2 regions of the Streptomyces sp. NPDC048275 genome follow, and region 1 is predicted to be linked to the other one. Evidence: riboswitches for the same ligand, from Rfam matches in the RefSeq annotation. Region 1 holds a riboswitch; the other holds the start of a gene.

Region 1 (3,945 bases):
GATGCGCGGATACCTCTCCGAGCTCATCCACAAGAAGCGCGAGGCTCTCCCCGACACGCCCGCCCCCGGCGAAGACCTCATCTCCGGCCTCATCCGCGCCTCCGACCACGGCGAGCACCTCACCGAGAACGAGGCCGCGGCGATGGCCTTCATCCTCTTGTTCGCAGGTTTCGAGACGACCGTGAACCTGATCGGCAACGGCACCTACGCCCTGCTCACCCACCCCGAGCAGCGACAGCGGCTGCAGGCGTCCCTCGCCGCCAAGGAGACGGCGCTGCTGGTAACCGGTGTCGAGGAACTCCTGCGCTACGACGGCCCCGTCGAACTCGCCACCTGGCGGTTCGCGACCGAGGCCGTCAGCATCGGCGGGCAGAACATCGCGCCCGGCGACCCCGTTCTCGTCGTACTCGCCGCGGCGGATCGCGACCCTGAACGGTTCGACCGGCCGGACACGCTCGACCTCTCCCGGCGTGACAACCAACACCTCGGCTACGGCCACGGCATCCACTACTGCCTCGGCGCTCCCCTCGCCCGGCTGGAGGGGCAGACCGCGCTCTCCACTCTCCTCACCCGCCTCCCCGACCTCCAACTCGCGGGAGATTCGGCCGATTTGCGCTGGCGCGGTGGCCTCATTATGCGGGGATTGCGCACTCTTCCGGTGGAGTTCACACCGGGTCCGTAGTCATGTCTGGATCATGATCACCCGGTCACGAAAAGGTGACGGTCGCTCAACTCTGTGATCTTCACGTGATCTGCGCTGCATCGACTTGTGACAAGTGTTCGGGTGCGGATACGTTCAGTCGTCAACGCGACTCATACGTCGCGCAGTCATCTGCTGTCACGCGAAAGGCTTCCGCATGCTCTCCGGGAACGGCCGCCATCGTCGCCCCCGTCAGGCTCCGGCCCTCATCGTCGCGGCAGGAGTGACCGGATCGGCCATCGCCATCCCGTTGCTCGGTGCCACCGGTGCGAGTGCGGCCGACGGCACCACGTGGGACCGGGTCGCGGAGTGCGAGAGCGGCGGCGAGTGGAGTGCCGACAACGGCAACGGGTACTACGGCGGCCTGCAAGTGACCCAGGAGAACTGGGAGAAGTACGGCGGCCTCAGCTACGCGCCCAGCGCTGACCAGGCCAGTCGCTCGCAGCAGATAGCCCTCGCCGAACGGCTTCTTGACGACAAGGGCCTCGTCGCCTGGCCCACCTGCGGACCGCTCTCCGGGCTCAGTGCGAACTCGGCCGAGTTCGAGGTCGACACGGGTGTGGCGGATGGCTCGTCCGGCTCGTCGAATTCATCCGGTTCTTCCGATTCGTCGGACTCATCCGACTCGCCGTCGTCCGACTCGTCCTCGGGTGCGACCAAGAACACGACGAAGGCCGCCACGTCGTCCGGCGGCAAGAGTGACTCCGACTCTCAGGATTCCGACAGCTCGTCCACAGCCACGGCGAAGAGTGATAAGTCGGGCAAGTCGGGTCAGAGCGACGACTCGTCGAGTGCGTCCGAGGGTGCGACGACGAGCGCCGGGCGCCATCGCGGCGGCAGTGCCGACGAGGACACGAGCGGTATCGCGACCGGCAGTTCGGCGGACGGCCGTACCGGCGACCCCTCCGGCCGACACGCCTCCCGCGACTCCGGCGCGTCCCGAGACGTCGTCGACGGCTCGTACGTCGTCCGTGTCGGGGACAGTCTCTGGAACATCGCCGACTCCCTTGACCTCGAAGGCGGATGGTCGGAGCTGTACGCCGTGAACGAGGGGACGGTCGGCGCCGATCCGGACCTCATCCTCCCCGGTCAGAGCCTTGCAGTTGGTGCTGAATCGGGCGAAAAGTAGCGGGAGTTCACGTCATGGTTCGCTGCGGAATGTCCGGTTTGATCAGAGTGAGACATGAGTCTCAGAAGCCCTGATCGTCTTTGAAATTCCGCCGATCGCATGTCTACGGTCATCACCGCTCGCCACAGCGGGCCCCGACGATCGCAACGCCGAATCCTGCCAGCGGCCGTACGGGAACAGTCGACGCGTCAAGCGCCGTAGGCAGGAGCGGGGGACCCAAGGTAAGTGCCACGCCCGGTAGTTGACCGGGAGTGGCTTGGGGTGAAGACGTGCGCCGAGAGCGCGCGGCCGGGCACTCACCCGCCCGAACCCGACAGCTCACCTCGCAGGCGTCGGTGAGGGGATCACTCCATGCTGCTTTCCAGCAAGGGCAAGCACCGCCGCCCGACCGCTTTCGATCGGACTACCCGCATCGCCACGCTCGCCGGCGTGACCGGTGTGGCCATCGCCGCCCCGCTGATGGCGGCCGGCAGCGCCTCCGCCGCCACCGACTCCGAGTGGGACGCCGTCGCCCAGTGCGAGGCCGGCGGTAACTGGTCCATCAACACCGGCAACGGCTACTACGGCGGCCTGCAGTTCTCGGCCTCCACCTGGGCCGCGTACGGCGGCACCGCCTACGCCTCCACCGCCGACCAGGCCTCCAAGTCCCAGCAGATCGCCATCGGCGAGAAGGTCCTCGCCGGGCAGGGCAAGGGCGCCTGGCCGACCTGTGGCACGGGCCTGTCCAGCACCCCGAACGGCGGCGGTGCGAGCAGCAGCTCGCCCTCGGCCGACACGCAGAGCGCGAGCACCACCCGTACGACGGAGCAGCCCGCCTCCCGTTCGGCGGAGCGCCCGGCCGCCGAGAAGACCGTCTCCACCCCGACCGGCGAGAAGGTCGCGAAGGGTGACGGCGAGTACAAGGTCGTCGCGGGTGACTCCCTCAGCACGATCGCCGAGAAGAAGAACGTCAAGGGTGGCTGGCAGCAGCTGTTCAAGCTGAACAAGGACATCGTCGACGACGCGGACTTCATCTACCCGGGTCAGCAGCTTCACCTCGGCTGACCTCGGCCGGCCTGGGGTGACCTCGGCTGCCCTCAGCTGAATGACAGCCCCCTCATAAGAGGGGTCTCCACACTGGAGACCCCGGTGAGGGTCACCCCCGTCCCCACGGGCTCCCCGCTCTGGCGCGTGTTCCCCCGTACGCGCCGGGGCGGGGCTTTTTGTTCCCTGGGGGAACAATGTTTACCCTCAGTTCTGCCCAAGAGGTGGTCGACCGGCTGGCCGATCCCTCCGAGCCGGTTAGGCTCATCTCGCGTAGCCGAACGCGGCTCCGCGCCGTGCGGGCCTCGCGGCCCCGCGTACCCGCGTCACATCCCAGAAGGAGATGCTCGTGCCGTCCATCGACGTCGTCGTAGCCCGGGAAATCCTGGACTCCCGAGGCAACCCCACGGTCGAGGTCGAGGTTGGCCTCGACGACGGCAGCACGGGTCGTGCCGCCGTTCCGTCCGGCGCCTCCACCGGCGCCTTCGAGGCCATCGAGCTCCGTGACGGTGACCCCAACCGTTACCAGGGCAAGGGTGTCGAGAAGGCCGTCCTCGCCGTCATCGAGCAGATCGGCCCGGAGCTCGTCGGCTACGACGCCACCGAGCAGCGCCTGATCGACCAGGCGATGTTCGACCTGGACGCCACCGACAACAAGGGCTCCCTCGGCGCCAACGCCATCCTCGGCGTCTCGCTCGCCGTCGCGCACGCCGCCTCCGAGGCGTCCGACCTCCCCCTCTTCCGCTACCTGGGCGGCCCGAACGCGCACCTGCTGCCCGTTCCGATGATGAACATCCTGAACGGCGGGTCGCACGCCGACTCGAACGTCGACATCCAGGAGTTCATGATCGCCCCGATCGGCGCGGAGTCCTTCTCCGAGGCCCTGCGCTGGGGCGCCGAGGTCTACCACACCCTCAAGAAGGTGCTGAAGACCAAGGGCCTGTCCACCGGCCTCGGCGACGAGGGCGGCTTCGCCCCGAACCTGGAGTCCAACCGCGCCGCGCTCGACCTCATCCTCGAGGCCATCAAGCAGGCCGGTTACGTCCCCGGCGAGCAGATCGCTCTCGCACTCGACGTCGCCGCGTCCGAGTTC
Region 2 (3,945 bases), on a different contig from region 1:
TGCCCCCGGGCGGCAGACGGCCCCACGCCGAGCAACGGATTGCGCCGCGCCAGGGTGGCATCGAGGCATGGGTGATATGTCCTTGATCTGCTGGTATGAATCGACACATCCGGATCGAACGGAGCCATACGAACACGAGGCACAGGAACACGGGGCATAAGAACACGGTGACGCTTCAGGGCGCAGTCGCGTAGGGAACGCTCGTCCATATGGCCTCAGTCTCGGGCCTCCCTCACCCTCCGGCCGCACCACACCACGCACCCCGTCCACCGAGGTCACCCACTCTCCCGAGGTCACCCCGATGAACCCGCTGAACCCACACATCCGTACGTCCTTCCCGTACGAGACGACTCACGAGGACCTCTGGATCCCACTCCCGGACGGCACCCGTCTGTACGCACGCGTATGGCGCCCGCTGACCGACGAGCCCGTACCCGCCCTCCTCGAATACCTCCCGTTCCGCCTCACCGACCGGACCGCAACCCGCGACTGGCAGCGCCACCCCTGGTACGCGGGCCACGGCTACGCGTCCGTCCGCGTGGACATCCGTGGCCACGGCAACTCGGAGGGCATGCCGACGGACGAGTACGCTCAGATCGAGCTGGCCGACGGGGTGGACGTGGTGGACTGGCTGGCAGCCCAGCCCTGGTGCAGCGGCAGTGTGGGCATGTTCGGCATCTCCTGGGGTGGCTCCAACTCCCTCCAGATCGCGGCCCGCGCGCCCGAGTCGCTCAAGGCGATCGTCACGGTCTGTTCGACGGACGATCGCTATGACAACGACGTGCACTACATGGGAGGTTCCGTCCTCGCGGTCGACACGCACGCGTGGGCGGCCACGATGCTCGCGTTCGTCGCCCGGCCGCCGGACCCGGCGCACGTGGGCCGGGTGATGTGGCGCGACATGTGGGTGAAGCGGCTGAAGGCGGTGGACCCGTACGTTCACACCTGGCTGGCACACCAGACCCGCGACGCGTACTGGCGCCACGGCAGCATCCGCGAGGACTACGGAGCGATCCGGGCGGCTGTCCTCGCGGTGGGCGGCTGGCACGACCCGTACCGCGACACGGTGCTGCGGCTGGTCGAGAACCTCCCGCCGGACCGCGTACGCGGCCTGATCGGCCCCTGGTGCCACGAGTACCCGGACAGGGGTCTCCCGCCGGGTCCGGCGATCGGCTTCCTGCAGGAAACGCTGCGATGGTGGGAGCACTGGCTCAAGCCGCCCGGCTCGCTCCCGGACCCGTCCACCGGCTCGGGCACTGGCCCGTCCACCGGCCTGGGCACCGACTCGCGCACCGACCCGGGCACCGGTCCAAGCGTGATGCCAGAACCACTCCTGCGCTCCTACGTCATGGACGCGCACGCCCCTGCCACGACCTACGCCACCCTCCCCGGCCGCTGGGTGGGCGACGCCGCCTGGCCCTCCCCTTCCGTGACCCCGATCTCGTACCCACTCCAGGGAGCACCGGTACTGGTGCGTTCCCCCCAGCACACCGGCGTGGACGCGGGCCGCTTCTCCCCCTTCGGCAACGACGCCGATCTGCCGCCCAATCAGCGGGAGGAGGACGCGCGATCCGCATGCTTCGAGTTCGAGGCCCCGGAGGAGACCTGGATCCTGGGCCGCCCGAGGCTCCGTCTGCGTCTGACATCCCACTCGCCCCTGGGCCAGGTGATCGCCCGGGTCTGCGACGTGGCTCCCGACGGCGCCTCGACCCTGGTGACCCGGGGTGCACTGAACCTGTCAGCGCGCCATGGCCGTGACCAGGCGGTTTCCTGGAAACCGGGCTCTACGGAGGAGGTGGTTTTCGACCTGACCGGCATCGGCTACGCGTTCCCGCCGGGGCACCGCATCCGCCTCTCCGTCTCCTCGGCGTACTGGCCGTGGATCTGGCCCCAACCGGGCTCGGAGGCGGGCTTCACCCTGGACCCGAACGGCAGTTCCCTCGAACTTCCCGTACGAGCGCGCGAGTCGGACCCCTCGATCGCCTTCGAGGAACCCGAGCAGTCCGAACCCCTCGGAGTGGCCTCCCCGACCACCTTCGACGAACCCCGCCCGGAACGTGTCGTCGTACGCGACGTGGCGAAGGGCGAGTGGCGCCTGGAGGTCGACCCCCACCACGGTGGCACCCGCGTATACCCGGACGGCCTCGAATGCACGGAGGACGCACGGGAGATGTACACGATCCAGGAGGTCGACCCTCTGAGCGCCCGCGCGCGCTCGGACTGGTCGATCCGCCTCCACCGCCCGGACCTGGCATGGAACGCCACAGTCGAGACGCACTCCGAAATCACCTGCGACGCTGAGGACTTCATCACCTCTAACGAACTGATCTGCAAGGACGGCGACGAGGTGGTCTTCCATAGGACATGGGAGAGGAGATTCCCCCGCACGGCGGCCGTCGCCGACGCGGCGCCCCACTGGAGTCCCGGCGGCGCCTTGGGGTAGCCCTGAGGACCGTGGCACGGACCGAAGAATTCCTCATGGACCTCGACAAGGGGATGCTCGCGTACTTCCGCGAGCTGGCCCACGAGATGGTGACGCGCTTCGGGGTCTCGCGGGCGGAAGCGGTGGCGAGAATCAACAGGGCTTACTCAGCGGCGAGTTCGCCCCGTACCCCGACCTGATGTGCCACGAACTCCCCGAATACTGGGCCTACGGCCTCTACTTCAAGCCCGACGCGGGCCGGCTCCCGGACGAAGACACGGACATGGACCTGTCGGTGTGAGAGGTGCGGCCGACCCTGCCCGACGGCTCTGCCGCCTGGACACTCGAAGCGTAATGCCCGAGTTGCCCCCATTGCCGCTTTACTCATGCTTGGTCGCGTGAAATGGGTCACGCCCGGACGCGCGTGAACCCCTCCCCTCGCTCAGCTATTCCCCCTTTGCGGACGGCAAGTTGAGCGTCACGTTCCGGAATAATCGGGCAATTCATCCCTCGCTCCGACCAGGAGAAAGCGATCTACACCGGGAAATCAGGCCTTGTTTCCGACATGTGCTCTCGCATACGTTCACGTCGATCCGGACGGACCGCCCAATCCTGCCGCCGCCCGGATTCCCACCCACCCACCCACACGCGCACGGCAGGAGCGGGGGACCCAAGCACATCGCCGATCCGGACTCCGGAGCGGCTAGGGGTGAAGCCGCACCCAAACGCGGCCGGGCACCTCCCGCCCGAACCCGACAGCTCACCTCGCAGGCGCCGGAGAGGACTTCACCATGGCCGCACGTCAGCACCGCCACCCCAGGACCAGCACCCTCACCCGCGGTTTCATCGCCGCGGCAACGGGCGGAGCCGCCCTCGTTCTCCCGATCCTGGGCGCGACCGGCGCGCAGGCCGCCTCCGCCGGCCCCACCCCTCAGGTCCAGCTCATCACGTACAAGGTGGTCGCGGGTGACACCCTGGGCACGATCGCCGCGAAGTACCCCAAGAGCGGTGGCTGGAAGAAGCTGTACGAGGCCAACAGTGCGGTCATCGGCGCCGACCCGACCACGCTCCGCCCGGGCCTCACGCTGACAGTGGGCACAAAGACCATCAAAGCCTCCCCCAAGGCGACCACGGCCGCCCTCGCCTCGGCGAAGACCTACACCAACAACCTCGACGGCTGGATCAAGCAGTCGCTGGACATCATGGCCAAATCCGGCATACCGGGCACCTATAACGGTATCTACCGCAACGTCATGCGCGAGTCCTCCGGAAACCCCTTGGCCATCAACAACTGGGACTCCAACGCCAAGGCCGGCATCCCCTCCAAGGGCCTCCTCCAGGTCATCGACCCGACCTTCAAGGCCTACCACGTGCCCGGCACATCGATGAACCCCTACGACCCGGTCGCGAACATCACGGCGGCCTGCAACTACGCGGCGGCGAAGTACGGCTCGATCGACAACGTCAACGGACCCTACTGAACAACGTCAACGGGGCCCACCGGCCGCGGAACCACCGCACTG

Evidence for each region. Region 1 has a riboswitch for cyclic di-AMP ahead of AB0D57_RS40645 (transglycosylase family protein). Riboswitches for the same ligand answer to the same signal wherever they lie in the genome.
Region 2: another riboswitch for cyclic di-AMP. It lies ahead of AB0D57_RS00415 (LysM peptidoglycan-binding domain-containing protein); the one in region 1 lies ahead of AB0D57_RS40645 (transglycosylase family protein).

The regions. Positions count from the first base shown of each region.
Region 1 is NZ_JBEZLR010000115.1:21,463-25,407, reverse strand. It holds gene AB0D57_RS40655 (cytochrome P450) at 1-682, shown strand, start outside; gene AB0D57_RS40650 (transglycosylase family protein) at 858-1,829, shown strand; cyclic di-AMP (ydaO/yuaA leader) riboswitch at 2,013-2,176, shown strand; gene AB0D57_RS40645 (transglycosylase family protein) at 2,181-2,873, shown strand; gene eno (phosphopyruvate hydratase) at 3,196-3,945, shown strand, end outside.
Region 2 is NZ_JBEZLR010000001.1:87,571-91,515, reverse strand. It holds gene AB0D57_RS00425 (CocE/NonD family hydrolase) at 302-2,443, shown strand; gene AB0D57_RS00420 (hypothetical protein) at 2,455-2,622, shown strand; cyclic di-AMP (ydaO/yuaA leader) riboswitch at 3,048-3,209, shown strand; gene AB0D57_RS00415 (LysM peptidoglycan-binding domain-containing protein) at 3,214-3,903, shown strand; gene AB0D57_RS00410 (HAD family hydrolase) at 3,897-3,945, opposite strand, start outside.